Regions from separate parts of the Agrobacterium sp. O3.4 genome, predicted to be linked through region 4. Evidence: riboswitches for the same ligand, from Rfam matches in the RefSeq annotation. Region 4 holds a riboswitch; each other region holds the start of a gene.
What was found. A riboswitch is a leader RNA that binds a small molecule or an ion and turns the genes downstream of it on or off. The one in region 4 is predicted to bind cobalamin.
Positions count from the first base shown of each region.

Region 1: another riboswitch for cobalamin. It lies ahead of nrdH (glutaredoxin-like protein NrdH); the one in region 4 lies ahead of M0412_RS15770 (acyl-CoA thioesterase).
Region 2: another riboswitch for cobalamin. It lies ahead of M0412_RS05480 ((2Fe-2S) ferredoxin domain-containing protein); the one in region 4 lies ahead of M0412_RS15770 (acyl-CoA thioesterase).
Region 3: another riboswitch for cobalamin. It lies ahead of bluB (5,6-dimethylbenzimidazole synthase); the one in region 4 lies ahead of M0412_RS15770 (acyl-CoA thioesterase).

Region 1 is NZ_JALPZP010000001.1:2,588,316-2,595,980, forward strand. Features, by position in the region: gene M0412_RS12620 (alpha/beta hydrolase) at 110-1,213, shown strand; gene nrdF (class 1b ribonucleoside-diphosphate reductase subunit beta) at 1,243-2,217, opposite strand; gene nrdE (class 1b ribonucleoside-diphosphate reductase subunit alpha) at 2,234-4,420, opposite strand; gene nrdI (class Ib ribonucleoside-diphosphate reductase assembly flavoprotein NrdI) at 4,408-4,806, opposite strand; gene nrdH (glutaredoxin-like protein NrdH) at 4,819-5,040, opposite strand; cobalamin riboswitch at 5,354-5,578, opposite strand; gene M0412_RS12645 (nucleoside triphosphate hydrolase) at 5,712-6,341, opposite strand; gene M0412_RS12650 (ATP-binding cassette domain-containing protein) at 6,338-7,120, opposite strand; gene M0412_RS12655 (ABC transporter permease) at 7,120-7,665, opposite strand, start outside.
Region 2 is NZ_JALPZP010000001.1:1,134,319-1,141,983, forward strand. Features, by position in the region: gene M0412_RS05455 (aspartate aminotransferase family protein) at 1-788, shown strand, start outside; gene M0412_RS05460 (SDR family NAD(P)-dependent oxidoreductase) at 785-1,552, shown strand; gene M0412_RS05465 (thioester reductase domain-containing protein) at 1,566-2,795, shown strand; gene M0412_RS05470 (hypothetical protein) at 2,834-3,028, opposite strand; gene M0412_RS05475 (LysR family transcriptional regulator) at 3,148-4,035, shown strand; cobalamin riboswitch at 4,245-4,438, shown strand; gene M0412_RS05480 ((2Fe-2S) ferredoxin domain-containing protein) at 4,528-5,319, shown strand; gene M0412_RS05485 (ABC transporter substrate-binding protein) at 5,336-6,832, shown strand; gene M0412_RS05490 (ABC transporter permease) at 6,839-7,665, shown strand, end outside.
Region 3 is NZ_JALPZP010000001.1:955,212-962,876, reverse strand. Features, by position in the region: gene M0412_RS04660 (UDP-2,3-diacylglucosamine diphosphatase) at 1-331, opposite strand, end outside; gene M0412_RS04655 (NADP-dependent malic enzyme) at 560-2,875, shown strand; gene M0412_RS04650 (DUF2865 domain-containing protein) at 3,014-4,117, shown strand; gene bluB (5,6-dimethylbenzimidazole synthase) at 4,566-5,282, opposite strand; cobalamin riboswitch at 5,379-5,562, opposite strand; gene M0412_RS04640 (TolB family protein) at 5,635-6,465, opposite strand; gene M0412_RS04635 (glyoxalase superfamily protein) at 6,658-7,035, shown strand; gene M0412_RS04630 (NAD+ synthase) at 7,316-7,665, opposite strand, start outside.
Region 4 is NZ_JALPZP010000002.1:638,488-646,152, reverse strand. Features, by position in the region: gene M0412_RS15775 (DUF1852 domain-containing protein) at 1-461, opposite strand, end outside; cobalamin riboswitch at 811-1,017, shown strand; gene M0412_RS15770 (acyl-CoA thioesterase) at 1,115-1,948, shown strand; gene M0412_RS15765 (LysR family transcriptional regulator) at 1,950-2,831, shown strand; gene M0412_RS15760 (MacB family efflux pump subunit) at 3,037-4,986, opposite strand; gene M0412_RS15755 (efflux RND transporter periplasmic adaptor subunit) at 4,995-6,188, opposite strand; gene M0412_RS15750 (HAMP domain-containing sensor histidine kinase) at 6,436-7,665, opposite strand, start outside.

The sequences.
Region 1 (7,665 bases), on a different contig from region 4:
ATGCCCATCCGCATGAAAGACCGTCACAGCAAGGCAATTCATTCTCCAGTAGCAACTTTTCGGACGGCCGGTTATTTATGAGCCGTTCCTTATCATCGGTAGCCCATTCATGCGCCTGATCTTTTCGCTGTTTCTCACTCTCGGTATTCTTTCATCCTGTGCAGGCAGGCCGGGGGCGGACGTGCTGCAGGCCATAAACACCAAGGCCCACGGCACGAAAATCGTGACGGCCTATGTGGTGAGCACACGGGAGAAAAACACCGACGCGAAAAAGGGGTTTGGCACGGAGCGGGCAATGGAGCCGAATTATGCAAGCTTCGACATTTCTATTCCTCCTACTCATAAAAGTGGAAAAATCGAGTGGGCCAGCGGCAAGCCGGATCCGAACAAGGATTTCGTCGTTACCCGCGCCGATACGCTGACGAAGCCGAGCTTCAATGCCGATCTTGGCGACGTCGCCCGGTCCGGCAAGCAGATCGCGCTTTTTGTGCATGGTTATAATTACAGCTATCAGGAAGCCCTGTTCCGCGCGGCGCAAATGGCTGCCGATGCCAAGATGGATGGCGTACCGCTGGTGTTCTCCTGGCCATCGCAGGCCAACGTCACCGGTTACGTGGCCGACAAGGAATCGGCGACCTTCTCGCGTGATGCGCTGGCGGGTGTGCTGATCGACCTTACCCGGCAGACCCCGCGAAAAAGCGTTGTCGTGTTTGGCCACAGCATGGGTGGCTGGCTGGTCATGGAGGCGCTGCGCCAATTGCGCTTGCAGGGCAGGAACGACGTGCTCGCCAAGCTGCAGGTGGTGCTGGCAGCACCTGACATCGATGCCGATGTGTTTCGCAAACAGATCGAGGTGGTGGGCCGGCTCAACCCGCCGCTCACCGTTCTCGTTTCCAAGGACGACCGCGCCCTTAAGGCATCCTCCATTTTGGGCGCGGATGTCACCCGCATCGGCGCACTTGACGTGACCGACCCACAGGTACAGGAAGCCGCCCTGAAGGAGGGCGTGCAGTTCATCGACATTTCCAAACTCGAGGCTTCCGATCCGCTCAACCATGACCGCTATGCGGCGCTGGCCTCGATGGTACCGCAGCTGGAATCCAGCAGACGCGAGGGCGACATCAACAGTGCGGGTGCCTTCGTTTTCGATGCGATCGGCGCGACCGTCTCCAGCCCCTTCCGCCTTGCGAGCCAGGTGGTGAACCCGCAGTAGTTTCTGCGGGTTCTTACCGTTCTCCGGTCTCAGAAATCCCAGTCTTCATCTTCGGTGGCAACGGCTTTGCCGATGACATAGGACGAGCCGGAACCGGAGAAGAAGTCGTGGTTTTCATCGGCATTGGGTGAGAGTGCCGAGAGGATCGCCGGGTTGACGCGGCAGGCCTCGGCCGGAAACAGCGCTTCGTAACCCAGATTCATCAGGGCCTTGTTGGCATTGTAATGCAGGAACTGCTTGACGTCCTCGGTCAGGCCAACGCCGTCATAGAGGTCTTCGGTATATTTCGCCTCGTTGTCATAAAGCTCGAGCAAGAGATCGAAGGCGAAGTCCTTGATTTCCTGTCTCTTTGCCTCGCCCAGACGATCCACCGCCCGCTGGAATTTGTAGCCGATGTAATAACCATGCACAGCCTCGTCGCGGATGATCAGACGGATCAAATCCGCCGTGTTGGTGAGCTTGGCGCGGCTTGACCAGAACATCGGCAGGTAGAAGCCGGAATAGAACAGGAAGCTTTCCAGAAACACGCTGGCGATCTTCTTCTTCAGCGGGTCACCGCTGTCATATTCCCGCATGATCAGCGCTGATTTGCGCTGCAGGAACTCGTTTTCCTCAGACCAGCGATAGGCGTCGTCAACGTCAGGCGTGAGGCATAGTGTCGAAAAGATCGACGAATAGGAACGGGCGTGCACGGCCTCCATGAAGGAGATGTTGGAAAGCACCGCCTCCTCATGCGGCGTTGCCGAATCCGCCATCAGCCGCACGGCGCCGACACCGTTCTGGATGGTGTCGAGCAAAGTCAGCCCAGTGAAGACGCGGATCGTCAGCTTCTGTTCTTCGGGCTTCAGCGTTCCCCAGGAAGGAATGTCGTTGGAAAGCGGCACTTTTTCCGGCAGCCAGAAATTCGAGGTCAGGCGGTTCCAGACTTCGAGGTCCTTGTCGTCCTCGATGCGGTTCCAGTTGACCGCGCGGATGCGGGACGCGGTTTTTACGGCGATGTTCATTCTCTTGTCCCTCAAATCAGAGCGTGCAGGAAACGCAGCCCTGAACCTGCGTGCCTTCCAGCGCCATCTGGCGCAAACGGATGTAGTAGATGGTCTTGATCCCCTCCTTCCAGGCGTAGATCTGCGCCCGGTTGATATCGCGTGTCGTCGCCGTATCGCGGAAGAACAGCGTCAGCGACAGGCCCTGATCGACATGCTGGGTAGCCGCCGCATAGGTGTCGATGATCTTTTCAGGGCCGATCTCATAGGCGTCCTGATAATATTCGAGATTGTCGTTAGAAAGATAGGAAGCCGGGTAATAAACGCGGCCGATCTTGCCCTCTTTACGGATTTCGATCTTCGAGACGATCGGATGAATGGAAGAGGTGGAGTGGTTGATATAGGAGATCGAACCGGTTGGCGGTACGGCCTGAAGGTTCTGGTTATAGAGACCCGATGCCATCACGTCCTGCTTCAACGCCGTCCAGTCTTCCTGCGTTGGAATGGCAATGCCGGCTTTTTCGAACAGCTCACGGACCTTTTCCGTCGCGGGCAACCATTCCCGATCGGTATATTTGTCGAAATAGTCGCCCGAGGCATATTTGGAGTTCTCAAAGCCCTTGAAGCTCTGGCCCCGTTCCACGGCCAGCCGGTTGCTGGCGCGGATGGCGTGATAGGTCACGGTGTAGAAATAGATATTGGTGAAATCGACGCCTTCTTCGGAACCATAAAAGATGCGTTCGCGCGCCAGATAACCGTGCAGGTTCATCTGGCCAAGCCCGATGGCGTGGCTCGCATCATTGCCCTTTTCCACCGAAGGAACGGAGGAAATGTGGCTCATGTCCGATACCGCCGTCAGCGCCCGGATGGAGGTCTCGATCGTCTTGCCGAAATCCATCGAATCCATCGCCGAGGCGATGTTCAGCGAGCCGAGATTGCAGGAGATATCCTTGCCCATATGGCTATAGGAAAGATCGGCATTAAATTCGCTTGCCTCGCTGACCTGCAGGATTTCCGAGCAAAGATTGCTCATGCTGATACGGCCGGCGACCGGATTGGCGCGGTTCACCGTATCCTCGAACATGATGTAGGGATAACCGCTCTCGAACTGGATTTCGGCGATCACCTGGAAGAATTCGCGCGCCTTGATCTTCTTCTTGCGGATGCGGCTATCCGCGACCATCTCCTGATATTTTTCGCTGACAGAAATCTCGGTCAACGGTACGCCATAGACCCGCTCCACGTCATAGGGCGAGAACAGGTACATATCCTCGTTGTTGCGGGCGAGTTCGAAGGTGATGTCAGGGATTACCACGCCGAGCGACAAGGTCTTGATGCGGATTTTTTCGTCAGCATTTTCGCGCTTGGTATCGAGGAAACGCATGATGTCAGGGTGGTGGGCATGCAGATAGACTGCGCCCGCGCCCTGACGCGCGCCAAGCTGGTTGGCGTAGGAAAAGCTGTCTTCCAGCAGCTTCATGACAGGAATGACGCCGGAAGACTGGTTTTCGATGTGCTTGATCGGTGCGCCGAATTCGCGAATATTGGTCAGGGACAGCGCCACGCCGCCGCCGCGCTTTGAAAGCTGCAGCGCCGAATTGATGGAGCGGCCGATGCTTTCCATATTGTCTTCCACGCGTAGCAGAAAACATGAGACCAGCTCACCGCGGCTCTTCTTGCCAGCGTTCAGGAACGTCGGGGTCGCCGGCTGGAAGCGGCCGGAAATGATCTCATCCATCAGGTCGCGGGCAAGCTGTTCGTCACCGCGCGCGAGAGCCAGCGCCACCATGCAGACGCGATCCTCATAACGCTCCAGATAACGTTTTCCGTCGAATGTCTTCAGCGTGTAGGAGGTGTAATATTTGAACGCCCCGAGGAAAGTCGGAAAGCGGAACTTCCGGGCATAGGCTTCGTCATAGAGATCGCGGACGAAATTGAAGGAATACTGATCCAGTACCTCCTGTTCGTAATATCCCTCCGTTACCAGATAATCGAGTTTTTCCCTGAGGTTATGGAAAAACACCGTGTTCTGGTTGACGTGCTGGAGGAAATATTGCCGGGCGGCAAGGCGATCCTTGTCGAGCTGGATCTTTCCGTTCTCGTCATAGAGGTTCAGCATCGCGTTCAGCGCGTGGTAGTCCAGTCCCGTATCAACCGGTTTCTGGCTTGCAGCTACCGGCTGTTTGGCGTCCTTGCGCAGCGCGCCTGAGGTCAGCGTGTCCAAAATCGTTCCAATCCATGTTTGACGTTGGCGACATCTTCCTCCGTGCCGAGAAGCTCGAAGCGATAGAGAAACGGCACGGCACATTTGCGCGAGACGATATCTCCGGCGGATGCGAAAGCTGCGCCAAAATTCGTGTTTCCCGCCGCGATGACGCCGCGAATGAGATTTCGGTTGGAGGGCTCGTTCAAGAACCGGATGACCGGCTTTGGCACGGCCCCTTTCGTGCCGCCGCCCCCATAGGTGGGGGTGACGAGCACATAGGGCTCAGACACATGAGGCACATCCTCCTCGGCGCCGAGTGGCAGGCGCAATAATCGCCGCCCCAGTTTCAGAAGGAAACGATGCGTGTTTTCAGAGCGGCTGGAATAATAAACGATCAGCCCCATCACGCTGCCGCCTTAGCTGATCGCGCCGATCATATCCGGCCGGAAACCCGCCCAATGGCGTTCGCCGGCGACGACCACGGGAACCTGCATGTAACCAAGGCCGCGAACGTGATCGAGCGCATCCGCATCTTCGGAAATATCGACGATCTCATAGCTAACGCCGATGCGGTCGAGTGCGCGATAGGTGGCAGTGCATTGGACGCAGGCGGGCTTGCTGTAAACGGTGACGGTCATAATTTCCTCTTTCGAAGCCGTTCTTGGACACGGCTCAACATTGCCGATTGCAATCGCAATCGGGTGGCGATGGATTTGTCATTCAGGTGGGGCGCACGGCTTAGAGGGTTTGTCACATTTCCGGACGGAAACCGTTTGTCCCGGTTATCCTGAAAACGCTTCTGGCCGCGTAAAATCACTCTCTACGCCGACGAGCGCAGGAACTTAAAAAAATGCACTGGCATGACTTCACCCCGAAGCTTGTTCTGGAAGGGGTCAGAAAAGGGCGAACGCAATTCATTTGCGCCATACCTTCCTTCCGGACACCCCGCCCGTGGACGTTTTCGCTCAAGGCAGGTCTCCTGACTTACGGGTCACAACATCTATCCCGGCCTTCCCGGAGCTTTTGGCTCCAGTGACCCAAATCGGAACGATGCTCGCCGCTTACAGTTGCGGGGGCAGTTTCGGCATTGTTCCGCCATGATGGCGTTGCTCACCGAATTCCCGTCTTAGCTCCCGACGCTTGCGAATCGGGAGAACCTTGAACACCACATATAGCATATGAGGAAATTTTCTCGTCAATAAATAGACACACAAAAGCCCCACCCTGTGGATGAAAAAGATTCAACACATGGTCAACAAAGGCTTAACGGCAAATGCGCCTTGCCGCTCAGTGACGAGAAAGCGTTAACCTATTCCCAGATATCGATGTGAATATCGGCAGGGCGGGCGTTCTCGATCACCCTTTTACCGTTGGGAAGATCGTTTTCAAAAAGTTTGGCGTGGATCGCAGCTGCATCGAGGCCGTAGCCCTGCCATCTGCTCCGCAACCTCTCTTCAAGCACGTTGACCGACGGCCCAACGAAAATAGTAAGGTCGAAGCTCTCGGAAAGCGCCGTCCATGGGGCCTCATTCAGCAGCAGATAATTGCCTTCAGCCAGAATGAAGCGTGTCTCCGGCGCGATGGCGCGGGCGGACGCAATGGCGATTTCGCGGGAGCGGTCGAAAACCGGGACAAGCACCTCCTGCCCGCCCCTGCGGACGGCAGAGACGATATCGAGGAAGCCACGCACATCAAAGGTTTCGGGCGCGCCCTTGCGCGGCAGCAGCCCACGCTCTTCAAGGATGCCATTGTCCATATGGAAGCCATCCATGGGCAGCACGGCGGCCGTTTCGCCCCGCGCCAGCAAAGCATCACAAAGCGCGTCCGCCAGCGTGGATTTGCCGGCCCCAGGGGGACCGGCAATGGCAATGATAAAACGGGATTTGCCCTCTGCCCGCCGAAGAACGTCTTCAGCGATCGTCTCAAGCTTCAGCGTCATGCGGCAAGCGTTTCCTTCGGCGCTTCCTTGGCGCCGGTCATGAAGGCGACGGCGTCGGACATGGAATAGTCCTTTGGATTGATGACGCACAGGCGCTTGCCCAGCCGGTGAATGTGGATGCGGTCCGCCACCTCGAACACATGCGGCATGTTATGCGAGATCAGAACGATCGGCAGACCGCGCGAACGCACGTCAAGAATGAGTTCAAGAACACGCCGGCTTTCCTTCACGCCAAGTGCTGCCGTCGGTTCGTCGAGGATGACGACCTTGGAGCCGAAAGCCGCCGCGCGTGCTACCGCCACACCCTGCCTCTGGCCGCCAGAAAGGGTTTCCACCGCCTGATTGATGTTCTGGATCGTCATCAGACCCAGTTCCGAGAGTTTCTCGCGGGCGAATTTTTCCATGGCCGGACGATCCAGCGCCCGGAACACGCTGCCCTGAATGCCGGGTTTGCGGATTTCCCGGCCGAGGAACATATTGTCGGCTATGGAAAGTGCCGGCGAGAGCGCGAGGTTCTGATAGACGGTTTCGATACCCGCCTTGCGCGCCTCGATCGGCGAGCGGAACTGCACAGGCTGGCCTTCAAGCCTGATCTCTCCCTCATCCGGTGTCACCGCACCGGAAATCGCCTTGATGAGCGAGGATTTGCCGGCGCCATTGTCGCCGATCACCGCCAGGATTTCTCCGGGATAGAGATCGAAATCGGCATGATCGAGGGCGGTCACGCGGCCATAACGTTTGACGAGATTGCGTGCTGTGAGAATAGGTTCTTTTGCCATCAGCCTGCTACCTTTCTGATCCACTGGTCGATTGCGACAGCCATGATGATGAGGACGCCGATCAACAGATAGGTCCATTGCGGGTCGGTTCCGATGAGCCTGAGGCCGAGCGAAAAGACACCGACGATCAGGGCGCCGAAAATCATGCCCATGATCGAGCCGCGCCCGCCGAACAGCGACAGGCCGCCGATAACCACAGCCGTGATGGATTCGATATTGGCAAATTGGCCGGCGGTCGGTGAAACCGAGCCGATGCGGCCGATGAGAGCCCAACCGGCGAAGGCACAGATGAGGCCGGACAGGGTGTAAACGGTCGTCAGCATGCGCTTGACGTTGACGCCGGCCAGTTCGGCAGCATCCGGATCGTCACCCACGGCATAAAGATGGCGGCCCCAGGCGGTGCGGTTGAGCACATACCAGAGCAGAGCAACGAGCAGAACCATGGCGATGACGCCGTAGGTAAAGACCGCACTTCCCAGACGGATGTTATTTCCGAAGAACTGCAGAATGGGCGCCTGCTGAGCGATGTCCTGTGCGCGGATCGT
Region 2 (7,665 bases), on a different contig from region 4:
TCATGCTGCCGTGGAACGACATCAACGCGCTGGAAGCCACCATCCGCCGCTACGGCAACGAAATCGCGGCCGTGCTGATGGAGCCGATCTGCATCAATGGCGGCGGCATCTTCCCGGTCGAAGGCTATCTGGAGCGCACCAAGGAACTGTGCGAAGAGCACAATATCGTGCTGATCTTCGACGAGATCATCACCGGCGTGCGTCTGGGGCTCGGCGGCGCGCAGGATATTCTCGGCGTCACGCCGCATCTCGCCACCTTCGGCAAGGCGCTGGGCGGCGGATCGATGCCGATTTCCGCCATTGCCGGCCGGCGCGACATCATGGATCTCTATACGCGCGGCAAAGTCATCCATGCGGGCACTTTTAACGGTTACCCGCTGGGTCTCGCCGCCATCAAGGCGACCTTCGATATCGTCGAGAAGGATCCGGGTTGCTATGACCGGATGCGTCGCTACACCGAACAGATTTCGGGCGTCTTCACCAAGGCGGCGAAGGCTGCCGGAATGCCGCTCGTCATTCAGGGCATGCCGACGGCGCTGGTCTACCATTCGCAGGAAGAGCCGGTGGATCGCTCCGAGGGCTATTCGCACAAGGTGAAATTCTGCGACATCATCATCCGCGAGGTGAGCAAGCGCCACGGCATCCAGTTCTCACCGCTGTCGCGCATCTATTCCAACCTCTTGATGAACCAGGACGACGTGCATTTCTTCGAGGAACGCATCTCCGATGCGCTCGTCAATGCCCGCAAGGTCATGGAAATCGCCTTCAAGGACGAGGAAGTCGCGTGAGCCAGCAAATCGCGGTCGTGACCGGTGCTTCAGGCGGCTTCGGCGCCGCCATTACCCTTGCGTTGCTCGATGTTGGTTATGCGGTAGCGGCTGTTGATATCGACGTTACCGCGCTGCAACGCCTTGAACAGGAGATCGGAAAACCCGGGCACCTTGGCGTTTTCGCCATGGATGTCACCGATCATGGCAGCGTCGAGCAGGCATCGGGTGCCATTGCCGAGAAAATGGGATTGCCGGTGACCGTACTCGTCAACAATGCCGGCATTCTCGATCGCACCTATTGCGTCAACGACCGCAGCCAGACGCAGTCCCGCAAGGTCATCGACGTCAACCTTGCGGGCGCGTTCAACTGCACGGGCGTCTTTACGCGCTCGATGGTGCGCCAGCGTTACGGGCGGGTCATCAACATCGCCTCGATTGCCGGCATCTGGGGGGCAGGGGGTGGGGCAGCTTATGCCGCCTCCAAGGCCGGTCTCATCAAGGCCTCGGAATCCTGGGCGCAGGAACTCGGACAGTTCAACATCAGCGTCACGGCGATTGCGCCGGGCATCTGCAAGACCAACATGTCCAAACCCTTCGAACAGGAAGGCATCAACGACACGGTGGCCGATGAACGTCTGGTGCGCTCGATCGTCCCGGTCGGACGCTGGGGCACGCCTGATGATGTGGCGGAAGTGGTGACGTTTCTGGCCACCTGCAAAACCAATTACCTCAATGCCGCAGTGATCCCGATGGATGGCGGCATGCGGGTCGGAACGCTCTAAACGGAGATCGGCAATGACTTACGATAACGGCGTGGACAATATTCTGCTGACCGGCGCCACCGGCGTCATGGGCGGACGCCTGCTGCAGGAACTGCTCACCACAACAAAAGCCACGGTCTATTGCCTGGTGCGTGCCGCCGACATGGCGGAGGCGATGGGCAAGATCGAGAGCATCCTCTTCTGCTATGACGAGGAACGCAGCCTCAAGGGGGAGGCCGCCGCCCGCATCGTGCCTGTTCTCGGCGATGTTTCCAGATCGCATCTCGGACTGCAAAGGCATGCATGGCGTGACCTTGCCGAAAGGATCGATCTTGCGCTGCATTGCGCGGCCAATGTCAATCTCATCGCATCCTACAGCAAGATCGCGCCGGTCAACGTTGGCGGTTCGGCCAATATGGTGGAGTTTTGCCTCGAGGGTAAAATCCCGTTGATGCATACATCGAGCTTCAGCGTCATCGGCGACAAGCTATACGAGGAGTTTACGCTCTATGAGGATGCGCTCGACGTCGGCCAGCGTTTTCCGGACATGGATTATGAACGTTCCAAGTTCGAGTCGGAAAAGCTGATGCACGCCGCCGGGCAAAAGGGTCTCGATTTCATCATCGTACGCCCGGGCAACATCTGGGGCGACAGCCGTACCGGTCGTTATCCGCTGACGCAGACCAAGGTGAAGGGTATCTATTACGAAGCGGTGCGCGCCATTGTGGAAACCGGCTTCACTTTCGCATCGGATGAAGATTTCGATATCACGCCGGTCGATTACGTGGCACGGGCGAGCCTGCATCTCGCCATGAACTGGCGCGCTCACAACCGCCGCACCTTCAATCTCGTCAATCCAAAACCGATCGACTGGAACACGCTGGTGGAACAGGTGCGCGATTGCGGCTATGTGGTGCGCGAATTGTCACGCGACAATTATTTCGATGCGCTCAATCAGGGCCGGATGCTGCGAGAGGGTAAAGCCTATAGCTCGGTCTTCACCGATCTTCTGTCGATGCTGGGCAATGCCGATTACGTGCGTGACAGCGCCAGATACGACACTGGCAAAGCCCGGCAGGCGCTCGCCGGAACCGGAATCAACTGCCACGAATGCGATGTGATGCTGATGATGCGTTATCTCGATTACGCCTTCGAAAAAGGTTTCCTGCCGCTGGCCGGAAGTGGCTTTCCACTGGCGGAAATTTCGAGGACGGTTGCGCCGCGCGGTTTCATGGAGCGGCTTTACGACGCGAAGCTGGTTTAGATGCGAGTGCTTCCGTGCCGTATCGGGTGCCCGGCTCCCTAGTCATGCAAAGCCATGTCGCGCATGAGGGCGCTGTCCTTGTCCGAATGCGGTGATCCGTAGGCGACGGATGCGGTAACTGTTGCGTCGATTGCCGGCCTGTTGTCGGGGAGCGTCCTTGCAGCGAACACAGCAAGGACGAGCAGCGCCAGTCTGAAGGCGATGGCGCGGAGGAGGGCTTCTGAGGCGTCCATGTATGTCGTTCCGGATCAATAAACTACGGCGACAATGATCGTTGTCCGTGACTTCGCACAATGCGGAAGATACAAGGAAACCCTTCGGATTATCCGAAGGGTCTGGACCGGAGGGGCAAATGCGCTTCGATTTGACCGACCTCCGCCTGTTTCTTCACGTGGTCGAGGCGGAAAGTATTACGCAGGGAGCAGACCGCACGGGTATGGCCTTGCCATCGGCGAGCGCGCGTATTCGCGGCATGGAAGAAATGAGCGGCGTATCGCTTCTCGATCGTGGCGCCCGCGGGGTCAAAGCGACGCCGGCGGGGGATGCTCTGGCCCATCATGCCCGTATCGTGCTCGGGCAGATGGAGCAGATGAGGGGTGATCTGCAGCTTTATGCGCGGGGTCTGCGGGGGCAGGTCCGGATATTTTCGGGGCGGGCGGCAATGGCGCATCTTCCCGGCGCCCTTCGCCGATATCTCGTGGATCACCCGACCATCGACATAGACCTCGAAGAGCGCCAGAGTCCCGATGTGGTTGCAGCCGTTGCCGCCGGGCAAGCGGATCTCGGCATTGCGGCGGACACGACCGATACGGGAACGCTGGAAACACGGCCTTTCGAGATCGACAGGCTTGTTCTGATCACACCTGCCAGCCATCCACTCGCGGACCGGGATATGGTGACGTTCGCGGAGCTTCTCGACGAACCCTTTGTCGGCCTTCCGACGGAAAGTGCGCTTCAGGGGCATCTGGCAACCCATGCGGCGCGCGAGGGCCGGCCGTTCAAACTGCGTATCCGTCTGGATAGTTTCGAAGATATCTGCGCCATGGTCAGCAGCGGTGTCGGGCTTGCCATCGTGCCGGAGGTTTATGCCTTGAGGTACCAGGCCGAATTGCCCTTCAGGACAGTCTCGATCTCCGATGTCTGGGCGCGCCGTCATCTGCTTATCTGTGCTCGAAGTTTTGCGGGACTTCCCGTACATGCCCGCGCCGTGGTCCATTATCTGACGGCGTTGAAAGGCTAGGTCGCCTGTCTTTCGGCGATTTGACCCACAGACATCAAACATTGTGGTTTCGCGTCCCGCCAGTCTCTCAGCCAATTCCTTAGAGGAGAGCCTTGACGGCCAGGTATCTGTCATGCTTAACGTTACTTTATAACGTAACATGATTATAAAGCTTTGTTGCGTGGAAATCAGACTACCCGTGCAGGCGGTTGACAGTGACCGGCGGCAGTGTAGGGTCGCTCCGTCATGGTTCTTTCGCCGCCCGGCGGAAGCTAAGAGGGAATCCGGTTAAATTCCGGAGCTGTCCCGCAACTGTAAGCGGTGAGCCGATCGCCCACGATGTCACTGGCAGCGATGCCGGGAAGACAGGTGAGACGGCCTCGACCCGCAAGCCAGGAGACCTGCCTGACATCATGTAATTCCGTGGTCGGGGGGTGCCATGGGAATGATGGCTGTTTCCGGTCTTCTGCCGGAGACCCGTCATTTTCGACGCCGCCTCGTGAATGAGGCAATGTGACAGATAGTACCCATCCCACCCATCGCGAGCCTTCCGTGCCGGACGCGGTGCTGCTTGTCGCCAAGTCGGCCTTTGCCGCCGCGCCTCATCAGGACATGCAGCGGCTGGCAATGCAGGCCGAAGGGCTTTGCGGCGCTCAGACCGTTCGCATCGCCTTCACGGAGCAGGGAACACCGTCACTCCATGAAGCGCTGTTCGAGCTGATCGATGAGGATGTCGGCCATGTCCTGATCGTTCCGCTGATGCTGCCGCTCGAGCCCAGTTTTCACAACTGGATGACCAAGACATTGAAACGATGGCGGGCAGGCGACCTCCGGCCATGGCCGTCCCTTTCCATAACAGCAAGTCCCACATCGAGCAGCCTGATGGCGCGCCTGCTCGAAGATCTGGCCGAAACGGCGCAGGCGCTTGACCTTTCAGGGCCTGTTCGCCCGGCAGGTGAAGGATCGCTGGTCCCGGCGCAGAAGCGTCGTGTGCTCGTCTGCCAGGGGGCGCCATGCAACTCGGCGGGTGCGGATGTGATCTGGGGTCATCTGCGCAACCAGCAGGAACGGCAGAAACTTCGGGTAACGGGAGAGGGGACCATGACCGCCAAGTCCACCTGTCTTGGCCCCTGCAACCTTGCGCCTGTCCTGCAGGTCTTTCCCGAGGGCACCTATTATGGCGGCGTCACGGAAGAGGCAGTCGATCGCATCGTTGCCGAACATCTGCTGGGTGGCCGCGTCGTTGACGATTTCGCCTACCACCCGACCGGCCGCAAACAGCGGCTTCGTAATCTGTCCGAATAGCATGAGAGGAAATAGAATGTCGGCAAAGAGCTTTTCACGTCTGGCCGCGGCCGCGCTTGCGGCCTTGATCACGGGTGTGGGCGCCAGCGCTCTCGCCACCGAGCCGTTGCGCGTTGGCGCCACCTACATCACGAGCGGTCTCGACCCGGCAAAGGGATCGAACGGCTGGGCGCTTGTCAGCCATGGCGTGGGTGAAAACCTCTTCACCGTCGATCGGGAAGGGCGGCTTGTGCCCGGTCTCGCCGAAAAAGCGGAACGCACCGGCGATCTCAGCTGGAAAGTGACGCTGAAACCGGGCCGCGCCTTTTCCGATGGTTCCCCTGTGACGGCGGCTGCGCTTGCCGCCGGTTTCGACCACACATTTGCGACTAACAAGGCGGCGCTGGCAACGGGTGGAAAACTGGATTTCGAGGCGGCCGATGACCTGACACTGACGATTACCACGGAGAAGCCGGTGGCTTTTCTTCAGGCGCTTTTCGCCGAATGGCCGCTGATCGCCTACAAGCCTGCAACCGACGGTAAGGCGCTGTTCACCGGGCCGTATCAGATTGCGGATTTCAAGGCGGATACGTTACTGACGCTTACGCCGAACACCCATTTTGCCGATGCGGATGCCCGTTCCCCGGTTGATTTTCGCAGGTTCGGCGATGCGCAAAGCATGACACTGGCGCTGGAGGCGGGTGAACTGGACCTTGCTTTCGGATTGCCTTCGGAAGTCGTAAGCCGTCTGAAAACCAATCCGGATCTGACGATCAAGTCTTTCCCTGTCGGTTATCAATATCTCGCTTTCCTGAACACAACGAGGCCGGTTACCGCCGATATCAAGGTACGCCAGGCGCTCGATCTCGGCTTCGACCGCAGGGAACTGGCCGCCGCCATCAATGGTGGTGAACCCGCGACCGGCGCTTATGCCGCCTATTTCCCCTTTGCCGGGAAAGAGCAGCGACAGACCGATCTTGTGAAGGCCGAAGCGCTTCTCGACGAAGCCGGCTGGACGAAGAACGGGGCAGGGAAGCGTGAGAAGGACGGCACGCCGCTGCGCCTTCTCGCCATTACCTATCCGCAGCGCCCGGACCTCGTCACCATGCTGCCGGTGGTGAAGGCGCAGCTTGCCAGAATAGGTATCGAACTCGACACGAAGGTCGTTGAAAATATCCAGGACGTGGCTGCTGCCGGTGAATTCGACATCGCGCTCTGGGCGCAGCATACCGCACCGAACGGAGACCCGGCCTTCTTCCTCAATTCGATGCTGCGCAGCGGTGCCTCGCTCAATTATGCGAAATACGCCTCGCCTGAATTCGATGTCATTCTCGATCGTTTCGCGACGGCTGGCGAGGCCAGCGAACGTGCAACGATCGCGCTTGATGCGCAGGCAAAGCTGTTTACCGACGTTCCTGCATCCTTCCTGGTTTCGCCGGTCTGGTATGTCGGCGTTTCGAAGCGGCTGCAGAACTACGAGCCCTGGGGTTCCGACTATTATGTCCTGCGCGGCGATATAGGCGAAGCGCGGTAAGGTCAGATGCAATTGCTCCGGTTCGGCATATATTCCGTGGTGGGAATGGTTGCGCTTTCATTCGCATCCTTCACGCTCATCGCATGGATGCCCGCCGATCCGGTGCAGATTGCCATTCGGGTGTGGAACCTGACGGCCACGAGTGAAACCGTTGCAGCGCTGCGGGAAGGGTGGGGGCTCGATCGCCCGCTCATCCTGCGTTATCTGCACTGGCTCGTGGATTTCGTGACCGGCGACTGGGGACGATCCTTCCGCACCGGCGAATCCGTCTTTGCGGAATTTATCGAACGTCTGCCTCTCTCGCTCATGCTCGGTATTTCCGGCCTTCTCCTCGCCATTGCCGTCGCCGTACCGCTCGGTTTCAGCGCTGCGGCGCGGCCAGGCGGCATTGCTGATCGTGCCAGCCGGGCATTTTCGGTGTTTGTGCAGGCTGTTCCCGGTTTCTGGCTGGGGCTTGTCCTGCTCTGGGTTCTCGGCGTCCAGCTGCGCTGGATCCGTCCGTTCGGAACCGACATAACGGCAATCGTTCTGCCCGTCATCCTGATCGCCTGCCATTCGGCCGCCGTCTTTGCTCGCATCTACCGCCGCGACATGATCGAGACCACCCGACAGCCGTATTTTCGCACCGCTCTCGCCAAGGGGCTTTCGCACCGGCAGGCGCTCTGGCGTCACGCGCATCGTGGCGCGTTTTATGCCCTGCTTTCGGCGGTGCGCTCGGAGGCGGGGTGGGTGATCGGTTCGACGGCGACCATGGAAATCCTCTTCAATCTTCCCGGCATCAGCCAGTTTCTCGTGCAAAGCATCGCGGTGCGCGACCAGATGGTGCTGCAGGC
Region 3 (7,665 bases), on a different contig from region 4:
GCTCGGCCACTTCGATGCCGCCGAAATGCATGCCCGGGAATTCCCGCAGGAATTCATCGTGGTTACCGGGAATATAGATGATGCGCGTGCCCTTGCGGGCCTTGCGCAGCAGCTTCTGCACCACGTCGTTGCAGCCCTGCGGCCAATACCAGCTGCGGCGCAGGCGCCAGCCATCGACGATGTCGCCGACCATGATGATCGTTTCGGCTTCGTGATACTTTAGGAAGTCGAGCAAGAAATCCGTCTTGGCCGCCTTGGAGCCAAGATGAACATCCGAAATGAAAAGCGTTCTGAACTGTCTGGTTTCGATTTGACCGGCCACGGATTTCATCCCCCTGTTCGGTTGCGTCCCTGCGGCTTTCTTACCTCTCAGAACCAGACTCGTGTTTCAGCAACATGACAGAGGCCGGTTTTTGTATGGAATATGACTGATGGCTTCACGAAAACGCGAATAAGCCATGCCCGTATTTGCATGAATGTGCGTCAAATAACGGCTGTACCATGGGGAAGTTTGTTGTATTCAGGGGGCCGGAATGAAACCAGATATGACGGTGGAAGAATGACCTCTCACGATAAGAACAACACGCCCGCCAACACGGCAAAGGCCGACATCGAGGAACAGGCGCTCTTTTTCCACCGCTATCCGCGCCCCGGCAAGCTGGAGATCCAGGCCACCAAGCCGCTCGGCAACCAGCGCGATCTGGCGCTCGCCTATTCGCCGGGTGTGGCCGCTCCCTGCCTCGCCATCCATGAAAATCCGGAAATGGCAGCCGATTATACAGCGCGCGCCAATCTCGTCGCCGTCATCTCCAACGGCACCGCCGTGCTCGGCCTTGGCAATATCGGCCCGCTTGCTTCCAAGCCTGTCATGGAAGGCAAGGCCGTCCTCTTCAAGAAATTCGCCGGCATCGACGTCTTCGACATCGAGATCGACGCGCCCGGCATCAATGACATGGTGTCGACCATCGCAGCGCTGGAGCCCACCTTCGGCGGCATCAACCTTGAGGACATCAAGGCGCCGGAATGTTTCGAGGTGGAACGCCAGCTGCGCGAGAAGATGAACATCCCCGTCTTCCACGATGATCAGCATGGCACCGCGATCATCGTTGCCGCCGCCGTCACCAACGCGCTGGAACTGGCCGGCAAGTCTCTGTCCAGTGTCAAGATCGTCGCCTCCGGCGCCGGTGCGGCAGCCCTCGCCTGCCTCAACCTGCTTGTCGCCATGGGCGCAAAAAAGGAAAACATCTGGGTCCACGATATCGAAGGCCTGGTTTATGACGGCCGCAACGAGCTGATGGACGAGTGGAAGGAAGTCTACGCCCAGAAGACCGACAAACGCGTGCTGGCTGACTCCATCGATGGCGCCGATGTCTTCCTCGGCCTTTCGGCGGCCGGCGTGCTGAAACCGGAACTCCTGGAGCGCATGGCGGAAAATCCGCTTATTCTTGCGCTCGCCAACCCCAATCCGGAAATCATGCCTGAAGTGGCGCGTGCGGCGCGCCCGGACGCGATGATCTGCACCGGCCGTTCGGATTTCCCGAACCAGGTCAACAACGTACTCTGCTTCCCCTATATCTTCCGCGGCGCGCTGGATTGCGGTGCGACGACCATCAACGAAGAAATGAAGATGGCCGCCGTGCAGGCCATCGCCGAGCTTGCCCGCGAGGAAGTCTCGGAAGTGGCGGCCCGAGCCTATAGCGGCGAAACCCCGGTCTTCGGCCCGACCTATCTCATCCCCTCGCCCTTCGATCCGCGCCTCATCCTGCGCATTGCGCCGGCCGTTGCCCGCGCTGCCGCCGCAAGCGGTGTCGCCGCCCGGCCGATCACCGATTTCGAAGCCTATTTCGACCAGCTGAACCGTTTCGTCTGGCGCTCCGGCTTCATCATGAAGCCGGTCTTCAATGCCGCCAAGGCCGCCGAAAAGAAGCGCATCATCTTTGCCGAAGGCGAAGACGAGCGTGTGCTGCGCGCCGCCCAGGTTCTGCTGGAAGAAGGCACCGGCATCCCGATCCTCATCGGCCGCCCGCAGATCATCGAAACGCGCCTGAAGCGCTTCGGCCTGCGCATCCGCCCGCATACGGATTTCGCCGTGGTCAATCCGGAAGACGATCCGCGCTACCGCGATTATGTCGATGATTATTTCGCGCTGGTCGGCCGCGCCGGCATCAACCCGGAAGCGGCGCGTACCATCGTGCGCACCAACTCCACCGTCATCGGCGCGCTGTCGGTCAAGCGCGGCGAAGCCGATGCGCTGATCTGCGGTCTGGAAGGCCGTTATGACCGGCATCTGCGCGACGTGAACCAGATCATCGGCAAGCAGGAGAATGTGCGCTCCTTTGCGGGCCTCAGCCTGCTCATCACCCAGCAGGGTGCGCTGTTCCTCACCGATACGTTCGTGAATAACGATCCGACGTCAGAAGAAGTGGCGGAAATGGCCATTCTTGCGGCCAAGGAAATTCGCCGTTTCGGCATCACGCCGAAGATCGCGCTCGCCAGCCACTCCAATTTCGGTTCGCGCGATTCTGAAAGTGCGCGCAAGATGCGCCGCGCGCTGAAGATCGTGCAGGCAGCAGCCCCCGAGCTGGAAGTGGACGGCGAAATGCAGGGCGGCTCAGCCCTTTCGGAAGCGCTGCGCAAGCGCGCCATGCCGAACAGCGTGCTGACCGGCGAAGCGAACCTTTTGGTTTTCCCGAACCTTGACGCCGCCAACATCACGCTCGGCGTCACCCGCACCCTGACGGAAGGCCTGCATGTCGGCCCGATCCTGCTCGGCACAGCCCTGCCCGCCCACATCCTGTCGCCCAGCGTCACCTCGCGCGGCGTAGTCAACATGGCAGCCTTTGCCGTGGTCCAGGCTTCGCACCCTTCGGTGTGATGCTGCGGGCGCATTAACGCAATTTTGAACAAGCTGTTGCCGCATTGCGGCAACAGCTTATGTTATCTTCCTGAAACACGGATTTCGTGAAGTATAACGCCCCTGCCACCGGCCGGGGACATTAAACGGATCGCACAATTGACCCGGCGCAGCCGCATCATCGGCCTCCTGCTTCCCCTTGTTTTCCTCGCCCCGGCCACCGCCTTCGCGGATCAGGTCTGCGATACGCTTTATGCGCAACTGCGCGAGCCACCACGTGTCATCGGCAACACGGCAGAGGTGCGGCGTTACGCCAATGCGCTCGCCCGCCAGAACATCGTCGTGCGCAAGATCAGGAACGATCTGCGCAGCTATGGCTGTTCATCCGGCAGCGTCATTGTCTACGGCAACCCCAATGCCGGCCTCTGCGCCGAGATCGGCGATGCGCTGGTGGATGCCGAGGCCGAACGTGACGCCATCATTCGTGACCGTGATGACGCGATGGCGGCTCAGCGCAGCGATGATGGCGGCATCAGGCGCCAGCGCATTCTCGCCGCACTCGACGCCAATGGCTGCAGCGCAATGCCGGAAACGGACAGGCAATCGCCGCAGGCCCCGGATGTCACCCGTTATCCCGATGCTTTCCGCCAGGGCGACCGTGAGCCGGGACGGACGGGCCTGTCGCCTTACCCCAATGCCGCCGCCGAGGGCGGACTGCGCACCCTTTGCGTACGCACCTGCGACGGCTCGTTTTTCCCGATCGCCTCCAATGCCTCGCCGCTCGATTTCCGCGCCCAGGCGGAGCAATGCCAGAAAATGTGCCCGGGCACGCAGACCGAGCTTTATTTCCACTCCATGACGGATCAGGAAACCTCCGATATGGTCTCGGCCGAAACCGGCAAACCCTACAGGGACCTGCCCACCGCCTTCGCCTATCGCAACGCGTCTACGAAAGCGCCCGGCTGCGCCTGCAACATGGCCGCCTATCACGAGGACATGCAGAAGCAGGAAGAGGCCGCCCGGCCACAGGCCGAAAAGCCCTATTCCGGCATCACCACCATTCCGTCACCGCAGGGCGACAAGCCGAAGGAACCGGCCGAACAGCAACAGGCGGCAAAACCGCCGGAGCAACCGGTTCCCGAACGCGATTATGATCCGAACGACGCAAAAGTCCGCGTCATCGGCCCGAAATTCCTGCCGGACCAGACGGGCCGCATCGACCTGAAGAACCCGGCACTGAAGGGCATTCAACCGCAGCAGTGATATGTGTCGTGAGCGAGCGCCCGACCCTTGTTTCTTCTCCCCGAGGGGGAGAAGTCCGCGACAGCGGGATGAGGTGGCAACGTCAGCGATATTCGGTGAGCTAGCCCCCTCATCCGACCCTTCGGGCCACCTTCTCCCCCTTGGGGAGAAGAAACGCGCAGCACCGCCTTGCGACGGCACTTCCCCAGAACCGGGGCCGGGCTTGCCGCAAAGCAGATCAAAACGGCGACGGGGTTCCCCGTCGCGCAGTAAGCCGGCGGTTAGGACCGGGCGGGTGCCACAAGTTTCTTCTCCCCGAGGGGGAGAAGTCCGCGGCAGCGGGATGAGGGGGCAACGTCAGCGATATTCGGTGAGCTGGCCCCCTCATCGGACCCTTCGGGCCACCTTCTCCCCAGGGAGAAGAAAAAGCGGCAACGCTTCACTTCATCCGCAGACCGTTATCAGTGCCTTACCGCCCACCCCAGCGATTGCGAAACACCAGCTCCTCCAGCGGCACACGCTGGCGCCAGCCCTTCACCGCCAGTTCCGGTTCGGTATAAAGCGTATTGACGCGCCCGAGGCACAGCCAGGCGACAATTTCGATGTGCTCAGGGATATCAAGAATGGTGCGAATATCGCTGTCGTGGAAAATACTGACCCAGCCGACGCCGATGCCTTCGGCGCGGGCGGCAAGCCAGAGGTTCTGGATGGCGCAGACTGTGGAATAGACATCCGTGCGCGGATTGTGGGTGCGCCCCAGCACCACCTCGCCACCGCGTGTTGGATCGCAGGTCACGCAGATGCTGAGCGGCGCCTTGCGGATGCCTTCGAGCTTGAGACTGCGATAAAGCGCCTGCTGCTCGCCCGTAAACATCGCCGCCGCCTCTTCATTGGCCCGGCTGAAGGCCACAAAGGCGGCCTGGCGCACGGCCCCATCGGTGACGAGCGTGAAATTCCACGGCTGCATGAAACCGACAGAGGGAGCCGAATGCGCCGCCTTCAGGAGACGCTCGACAAGCTCCTCCGGCAGCGGATCAGGCAGGAACTGGTCGCGCACGTCGCGACGCGTCTCGATGGCGCGGTAGATCGCCTCGCGCTCCGCACCGGAGAATGGCTGGGCAGGCGAAAGCGCATGGTCGAATGGATCGGTTTGCAATGGATTGCCAGCGGACGGGTCGGTCGGCATCGTTTAACCCCAACAATGCGGGCGCGCGGATGCCGAAACCATGCCGGTTTTCGCATGCACGACGCGCCTCTTCAGCAACCTGCCGCCGTCCGCGCGGTTCGGTCTATCCTGCCAGGCCGGTCTTCTGACTCGGCTTCATCCGCCCTCTTCGCCTTCCCGAATGACTTCAGTGGCTTTTTGAAAAGGGCATCCGCCTCACAGCGCTGGGCACGTTCCGGTTTCTCACCGGATTCCCGATTCTCCCGCCACAAGGGCGGGCACCTGACTGAGGAAGCTATGAGCAAGAAGGCTTGCGAATGCAAGTATCGCGAGGCCGGTGCGGCAATGTGACCTTAACGAAAGCCAAATCGCATTACGCCACAGGGAAGTAACGCACATAAGCGAATTCATCACCGTCCGGCGACCAGTTGGGCGAGTTCATCGTGCCCTGCCCGCCGAAAAGCTCAAACAGCGTTTCGACATTGCCGCCATCCATATCCATCAGCCGCACGCGCACATCGAGATCACGCGGATGGTCGAAAACGTCGCCGTCATAGGAGACGAACACCACCTTGTCCCCTTTGGGAGACGGGTGCGGAAACCAGTCACCATAGGAACTGTCAGTGATGCGCTCCACAGCGGAGCCATCCACCCGCACCCGCCAGATCTGCATCAGCCCGGTGCGGCTGGAATTAAAATAGACCCACGCACCATCAGGCGAATAATCCGGCCCGTCATTGCGGCCCTCACCATGGGTCAGACGCGTCTCGATGCCGCTGTCGATATCCATGGAATAGATGTCGAAGACCTGATCGCGAATGCCGCAATATGCGAAACTCTTCCCGTCCGGCGCCCAGCCATGCCAATAGGAAGGAAGGTTCTTCGTCATCAGCCTTGGCGCACCGCCCGCCGATGGCAGAAGATAAATGGCGCTCTTGCCGAATTTCACCTTGTCGGAAATGGCATACAGCGAACCATCAGGCGAAATGCCGTGGTCGTTGTTGCATTGCGTCGCAAAGCCGGTATCGACCTTCTCCGGTGAAGCATCACCGGATGGGGACAGGCGATAGAGCAACCCCTCGCTGTTCAACAGCAGATATTTGCCATCCGGCGACCAGTTCGGCGCCTCGAACAGCTCCGGCGTCTGCCACACCACCCGCATCTGCCGGGTGCGGATGTTGAAGATTTCGATGGAACTGCGCATGCTGCCTCCCGGGGCTGTCGATAGTCTGGCTCTGATCGTTGGCGGACGCAGACATTCCGTTTGCTTTCGCCGCCATGGTGATTATGATCCTATGGCCGCAGGCACCGTCCTGCAAATTCAAATCGGAAAAAACGCCAGCGTTCCGGCACCGCCCGTAACCCTTCCCGTTTCTCCCAGATCCGAGGTTCCGCGATGAATACCATCGCCGATCACGGCATCCGCTTCGGGCGGATCGCCGCAATGCTTCCTGTCAAGAATATCGAAAAGGCCCATGACTTTTATGTCGGTGTGCTGGGCTTCACAAAAACCTTCGAAAACGGCACTCCCGTCGGCTTCATGATCCTCAAACAGGGCAATGCCGAATTGCACCTGACATTGCAGCCCACCCATAAGGCAGCGCCCTTCAACGTGGCGCATATGATGGTCAGCGATGTCGATACGCTGCATGAGATTTGCAAAAGCCATGGGCTGCGCATCATCAAGGCTCTGCAGGACAAGGATTATGGCCTCAGGGCCTTCGTGTTTGAAGATCCTGACGGCAACCGTATCGATGTGGGGCAGGTTATTTGAGGTGAGTGAAGAGTGGCGCGGGGTTTTCTCTGCGCCATTCATGAACCCCCATCGCGGACTGAGCGCATGCCGCTTGTTTCTTCTCCCCGAGGGGGAGAAGGTCGCGGCAGCGGGATGAGGGGGCAAGGGTCGTGATATACGGCAATGGTGCCCCCTCATCCGACCCTTCGGGCCACCTTCTCCCCGGCGGGGAGAAGAAATATGCCGCACCGTCTCACAGGCAATTACTCTGGATGACACCGGACCAGCGTTAAAGGCCCCCCTCCGGAAACCGCCTTAATCACCGATCCCGGAACCGGTTGGTGATCGGATAACGCCGGTCACGCCCAAAGTTCTTCTTGGTGATCTTCACACCCGGTGCCGATTGCCGGCGCTTGTATTCGGCGAGATAGAGCAGATGCTCCACCCGGTGCACGGTCACCACATCATGGCCGCGCGCCAGAATTTCCTCGACCGACATTTCCTTCTCGACGAGGCATTCGAGAATATCGTCCAGCACCGGATAAGGCGGCAGCGAATCCTGGTCGGTCTGGTTGGGGCGCAATTCGGCCGATGGCGCCTTGGAAATGATATTGGCGGGGATGACCTCGCCGGAAGGGCCGAGCGCACCCGGCGGCACATGGGCGTTGC
Region 4 (7,665 bases):
AACAGGTTTCCATGCAGATCGCCGAAATCCTCTGGCGTACCGAAGGCGGGGCGATCCTTGTTGTAAGCAGGCAGCACCACGCTGAAGTCGTAATCCCGGACGTAAGAAGAAAAGTTGTTTCCAACGATACCTTCGATGCGCTCGCCGGTCTTTTGATCAGCGATATTCGTTTTCAGGATTTCAATCAGGGGAAAGGCATCATTATTGCCCTGCGCACCGACATTCATCTCAACCGAAATGATTTCGAGTTCGACAGAATAACGATTACCTTCGGGGTTATCCCAGTGCGCCAGAGCGTTGAAACGATTGTCAATCATCCTCAAGGCGTTGCGGAGGTTCTCTGCGCGGTTCTCGCCTCTGGCGAGATTGGCAAAATTCGTCGTGACGCGCGTATTTTCTGACGGGCGATACCCCTCATCAAAAGAAATCTTCTTTATATTGAAGCTAAAATCTTTGGTCATCACGATCGAACGCCCTAAATCCCCAGATGAACCCTGATTTCATTGACGTAAGTTTCAGGACGCACCGGATGTTATTTTCAATAGCCTCAGTCGACAGCTTTTAATCTGTCCCGACCCGAGAGCGATGTGCGTTTTGTGCCTGAGAGATCGATCGAATAAAAATGGTATTATCTCACGGAAGTATGAGCCCTGCTCATGATTTGGTACGAGAGACGGTCCGCCCGGAGTTTGGGAATGTCCCAGTCTTCCGAAACCCTTAGGGCGGGACGGATGTATATCTCGGCCGAGGTGATGACCTTCACTTCCACGAAACCGATGGTGGACGCCTTGACCACTCCAGCGACATACGACATTGGTTTGTCATCGTGGTTCTGCGGGCGAAAGTCCGGAGCTAAGAGGGAATTCGGTCAGGGCTTTGCTGCCTGAAGCCGAAGCTGCCCCCGCAACTGTAAACGGCGAGCGAAAGTCCATCCATGTCACTGAGGCAAGCCTCGGGAAGACGGACCAAAGCGACGACCCGTAAGCCAGGAGACCTGCCGCGATAGATAACGTCCACGGGCGGGGTGTCCCGGAGTGCCGCTTTCGCGACAGGCATTCCCGTGCCGTCGTCTTGCGTCATGTTCCTGCCCTGCCAAAAGCTGATGGTAGTGCCGATGACAGAAATCCCGACAATAGAAAAGCCTGCTCAGCGCGGCGCAATAACCAGTCTTATCGATATCGTCTTTCCAGGAGATACAAATCACCACGGTACGCTCTTCGGAGGAACCGGTCTCGCGCTCATGGATCGTGTTGCCTTCATTGCGGCGACCCGGTTCGGGCGGGCACCTTTCGTGACTGCCTCTTGCGAGCGCATTGATTTCCGGCAGCCGGCGCGCATCGGGCACATCGTCGAATTCACGGCCAGACCAGTCAGGGCCGGCCGTCGCTCTCTGACGGTCGAGGTCGAAATGGTGGCGGAAACCATTGTCGGTCGTCAACGACACACCTGTACGAAGGGCATCTTTCATATGGTTGCCGTTCCAGAGGGCGAGAATGCATCGAGCTACGCCTTGCCCGTACTCGCTCCCGAAGAAACCAGGGAAGCCAGTGAAACAGTGGCCATGGTGGAGATCGTATTTCCAGATCAGGCCAACAGTGTAGGCCGGATGTTCGGGGGCGAAGCGATCGCCTACATGACCAAGGCGGCATTCGTTGCGGCGTCGCGCTACTCCGGCAAGCTTGTGGTACTGGCCTCATCCGAGCGCATCGACTTTGCAAGATCAATCGAGATCGGTGAGATTGTCGAGGCGGTGGCGCACGTCACGCGTGTTGGCCGCAGCTCCATGTCCATCGAAACAAAACTCTGGTCCGAAAACCTGCTGACCGGTGAGAGACATATTACCGCCACCGGACATTTCACGATGGTCGCGGTCGACGCGGACCACCGGCCGGTTCCTGTCCGCGATAGCACTCCTGCACACCCGGCTCCTTACCAAGGTCGGGCATAACATGCTGGACAGACAACATCTATCGATCCTGCGTGAAGTCGACCGCTTGGGCAGCCTGACAGCGGCGGCGGAGCGGCTGAACGTCTCCCAGTCTGCTCTTAGCCACACGATCCGCAAGCTGGAAGAACGCTATGGCGTGCCGATGTGGGAGAAGGACGGCCGCAACCTCCGTCTCACCGAGGCCGGCCGCTACATCGTGACATTGGCGCAGCGCGTTCTCCCACAGATCGAAAGGGCCGAAGATGTCCTGTCAGATTATCGCCACGGCCAGCGCGGCTCGCTCAAGATCGGCATGGAATGCCATCCTTGCCATCAATGGTTGATGGGTGTCACAAAGCCCTATCTTATGGAATGGCCAGATGTGGGCCTGGAACTGACGACCTCATTTGCCTTCGGCGGCGTGACAGCTCTCACGGGATACGAAATCGACATCCTGATCACCCCGGATCCGATCGAGACACCTGGCATCCATTATTTGCCGGTGTTTGACTACGAGTTGGTGCTTGCCGTGCCAATCGATCATCCACTGGCATTGAAAGACCACGCAGAACCCATGGACCTGCTGGATGAGACACTGTTCACCTATCCGGTGCCGCCGGAGCGGCTGGACGTCTTCACACAGTTCCTGGTGCCCGCGAACTGCCGTCCTCGCCACCATCGCAATGTCGAGACGACGGAGATGATGCTTCAACTCGTCGCGGCAGGGCGTGGGGTCAGCGCCGTTCCCGACTGGCTGGTACGTCGGGAAGCGGCAGCGCTCGGCGTCCGCCCCATCCACATTGGTCCGGAAGGCATACGGAAAAGCATCCACCTCGGACTAAGAGAGGGCGACGACGCTGTGGATTTCATAGCCGGGTTTGTTGAGACGTCACGGCAAAGATGAGCGTCGCGATCGCGGCGGCGATTAGACCCTCGATGTGACAAAACCTCTGTGGCCGACATGGCTTTCTGCCGAGCATCACCCAGAAAACAGCCGACCAGTGCTCCGTAGAAAAGAAGCGCCAATTACAAGAGCAGCAGTGAAACGATGAGCGCAGGCATCAACCGCCCAGATTGCGTCTGGCCACCGAGCAGACGCTTGTAGTTCATCAGTCACGCGCCAAGGCCTCGATCGGGTCCAGCTTTGCCGCATTGCGGGCGGGAAGGAAGCCGAAGACGATTCCGATCAGGGTTGAGCAGGCGAAGGCCACCATAATGGAGCCCGAAGAGAAGATCATTTTGAAGTCGGGGCTCAGCAAATTGAAAAGAGCGCTGATCCCGAGGGCGAGCATCACTCCCATGAAGCCGCCGACAAGGCAGACCATGACGGCCTCGATCAGGAACTGGGAAAGGATGTCGCTGCGGCGCGCGCCGACAGCCACACGAACGCCGATCTCCTTGGTACGTTCGGTCACGGATACCAGCATGATATTCATCACGCCGATGCCGCCGACAATCAGCGAGATCACGGCGACTGACGAAATCAGCAGCGTCAGGGTTTGCGTGGTGGTCTCGATAGTCTCGCGAATGGTCGCCGAGTTGGTGAGGAAGAAGTCTTTCGCGCCATGCCGACGCTCGATAAGGCGGGAAACTGCGGCTTCGACATTGCCCGGATCGACATCGTCTCTGATACGGACCGTTATGCCGTCGACGTTCGGACGACCCAGCATGCGGCCCATGACGGTTGTGTAGGGCGCATAAACGGTCAACGTATCAACCGCCGGGCCGAAGGAGTTTTCCCGTTTCGTCACACCTACGACCCTCGCCGGCATTGTGCCCAGAAGGATGACCTGCCCCACCGGGTTTACCCGGTCTGGAAACAGGTCTCGCGCGGCGTTTGCATCGATCACCACATTCTGGCTGTAGGCGGTAACGTCCTGGGCGTCGAACAGTTGTCCATGCGCCACCTCAAGCCCCCGTACGCGAAAGAAGTCGGCGCCAACTCCGGTGACTGACGCATTGACGGCCACGGCGGCGCGCTTGACAGTTACGCTCGTCGTGACGGTTGGTGTCACGCTGTCGACATAGGGCTGGTTCACCAGCGCTTCGGCATCGGCGGGAACCAGGGTCCGTATCTTGCCCGCTTCCAGATCGCCGAAGCCTTTCCCGGCCCGCACCTCGATCGTGTTGGTGCCAAGCGAACTGATACTGCTCAGGATTTGTTGCTGCGAGCCGGCTCCCAGTGCCGAGATAGCCGCCACCGAGGCGATACCGATGATGATGCCGAGCATGGTCAGAAGCGAGCGCATCTTGTGCGCCCAGATTGCCGCGCCCGCCATACGAAAAGCTTCAGCCATCCGGTCAATCGCACCACGCCAACCAGCGCCCGGCGCGTGCTCGCGGATGGGACGCGCCGTCGCGGCGGATTTGGATATATTGCGCTCATCGGAAATGATAACGCCGTCGCTGATCTCGACAACCCGATCCGCGTGTTCGGCGATCTTCTTGTCGTGAGTGACGAGGATGATGGTGTGCCCTTCGGCATGAAGCTCGCGCAGGATCTTCATGACTTCGGCGCCACTGTGCGTATCCAGCGCTCCGGTTGGTTCGTCGGCCAGAATTATCTCGCCGCCATTCATCAGGGCGCGGGCGATCGACACCCGCTGCTGCTGGCCGCCCGAAAGCTTGCCCGGGATATTGCCCGTCCGCTCGGCAAGGCCCAGTCGGGTCAACAAGGAGATCGCTCGCTTGTGCCGGTCGGATCGGCTGCGTCCGGCATAGATGGCCGGCACCTCGACGTTGCTGGCCGCGCTGAGATCGCCAAGCAGATGATAACGCTGGAAGATGAAACCAAAACGCTCACGGCGTAGTGCCGCCAGTTCGTCCACTGACATCTTCGAGGTCTCGCGTCCTTCGATCCAATAGCTGCCGTCCGTCGGACGATCGAGGCAGCCAAGAATGTTCATCAGCGTCGACTTGCCGGAGCCCGAGGCGCCGATGATGGCCATCATCTCGCCGGCCTCGATGTCGAGGTCGACGTCTTTCAGCACCCGCACCATCTCGTCGCCTGCGGGGAAAGCGCGGGATACCCCACGTACGCGGATCAGTGGTTCAGTCATAACGCGCCCTACCGCTTCGCCGCAGCCAGTTGAGCCTGGCCATCCGTGCGTTCGTCCGTGGATGCTCCAAGCACGATGGTGTCGCCTGCCTGAAGACCGCTAAGTATCTGGATGTCCGCGCCGTTATCGATACCGACCTGGACCTGCCGGATCTGGACCTCGCCCATCGCGTCCAGTATGCGCACACGCGCCGTATCGCCGGCCCGGGGCGCCCCTTCCACTGCACTGAGCGGAACCAGCACGGCGCCGCTGACGTGGCTCAAGACGATGGACACCTGCGCCGTCATGGAGGGCCGCAGGACCCCGTCCGCATTCGCCACGTCGATCAGCCCGGTGTAATAGACCGCGCCGTTGGTTGAGCCAATCCGGCTCGCAGCGGTATTGCTCTCGTTGGCGATGGAGGCCGGGGCCGGTTCCACCTGTCGCAACTCCCCATCGAAACGACGCTTCGGATCGCCAAGAATGCTGAACCAGACCGGCAGGCCCCGCCGCACACGCACGACGTCAGCCTCGGAGATATCCGCGCGCACCGTCATTGTGTCCAATCGCGCGATCATGACGATGGTCGGCGCGGTCTGCAGGGCATTCACGGTTTGGCCCTCGTCAGTGACGATCGCGACCACCGTGCCGGCGATTGGGGCAGTGATGCGCGTATAGTCCAGTTCTATACCCGCAGACTCCAGCGCGACCTGCGCTTGGGCGACCTGAGCGTCCAGCGACTGAACCTCAGCCCGCGCGGTGTCTCGCATCGCAACCGCAGCGTCATACTGGGCGCGTGGCGTGGAACCACCTGCCAGCAGGTCACGCTCGCGCTCGAAATCCTTCTCGGCTTTCACCAGACCGGCGCTGCGCGCGGCGTGAACGGCGCGGATGTTGGCCAAAGCGGCCTCGCGGTCCCGCAAGGTATTGCGCCGGGTCTGGGAATCGATCTCGGCCACCAATTGGCCAGCCTCAACGATGTCACCGATCTTGACAGCCAGATGCTCGATGCGACCCGAGGCCTGGGCGCCGACACGCACCAGCTCGAGCGGTTCGAGAACCCCCGTCGCCAGCACCACCTCTTCAATGTCACCCGTTCGCGCCTGCGCCGTCACCAGTTCAAGCTTTGCCGGCGGACGCAGAAACAGCAGCCAGACGCCCAGCAGACCGACAAGGGTTGCCGCCCCCAGGATCAAACGCTTGCGGGTAATGTGTCGTGTCATTTAGTCGTGGCCCATGCTATTGAAATTTGAGGGCTTTCTCTGTCACGAGAGTTACCTGAAAATTACGGAGGGTCGTCGTCGCGCCTGATCCGTTTGGCAAGCGCTGTAAAATCAACCGATCGGCAAAGAGTGTTTGCGATGTGGATGGCGTGCCAGAGACTGCCCGCCAGGCATCAAGTGATCGCGGCCGTGCTCAGCAAACGTCGACGGATAAAAACGCCTTGACCTGTTGGCGCAGGAGACGGACCTACCGCTGCTGGAAAACGCGCTTCTCGCGCCAGCGTACGGCAAATGTGCTGCCCTTGCCTGGAGCGGACGAAAGCTCAACGTAGCCGCCGTGACGGGTGACGATCTCGTTGACCATGCTGAGCCCCAGGCCCGCACCTGAGCCGTGAGGGCTGACCCGGTAGAACGGTTCGAATATGCGCGACTGCTTGTCGCCGGCAATTCCACAGCCCTGATCGGCGACAGTCACGCTGCCGTCAGCCTCAATACTGACCGATATCTGTCCTCGTCCGCCCCCGTACTGGACTGCATTACGGACCAGATTGACGAATGCACGCTCCAGAGCTTCGGCATCCCCGGGAACGAACAGGCTTTCCGCATCGCTATCGAACGAAATCTCGTAACCTTCGGCAATCGCCAGAGGAGCAAGGTCGGCGACCACCTTCGACACAACGCTGTTGAGATCGACAGGTGCATTCTGCTGGGGCTTCTGCCGGTACTTTTCGGTGTCGAGAAGCTGGTTTGCGATTGCTGTAAGCCGCTTGATGGCCGTCTGCAGGTGTGTCTTGTCCGCACCTGGTGAAAGCGTATCGATTCTCACCTGCAGGACAGCAATCGGCGTTCGAAGTTCATGGGCCGCGTTGACGAAGAAGCGCTCCGTCGCCTCGAAGCCGCTATCGAGACGACGCAGCGCCCTGTTGATGTCGCGCACCAGACGAAGCACCTCAGTGGGCAAGCCCCGCTCTTCCACCAGGGCGCCACGTGTGTCGAGGTCGATCCTGTCGAGACGCCTGGTCAGGTCGCTGAAGGACCGCAAAGCCCAGCGTGTGACAAACGGGACGCCAATAAGGGAAATGGCGACGAGGATCAGCGCCGGCACACCGATGGCAAGGTTCCCCAACAGCACGGTCACACCATATTGGGACATAGAAACACCGCCGGCAAAAATCGTTGCCTCACCGGCCTCTGTGTCGAAACGCTCCATGCGGGCGACACTCAGCGGATCGTTCAGGTCACCATGGAGCTCGACACTTCTGAACGCCCGCAGGAATGGCATGTTGTCGGCAATTTTCCCGGGAGGCGCGCCGTGTGCAAGGACAATATCTTTTCCAAGGTCTGCCACGAACCACAGGTCAGGCGCTTCCTCCATAATCTCTTTAAGCTCGGCCGTCGGAACCAGATGGGGCCGGCCATTCGGCTCGAGACGAACCGAGTCTGCGATTTCTTGAGACAGCCAGATGGACGTGATCGC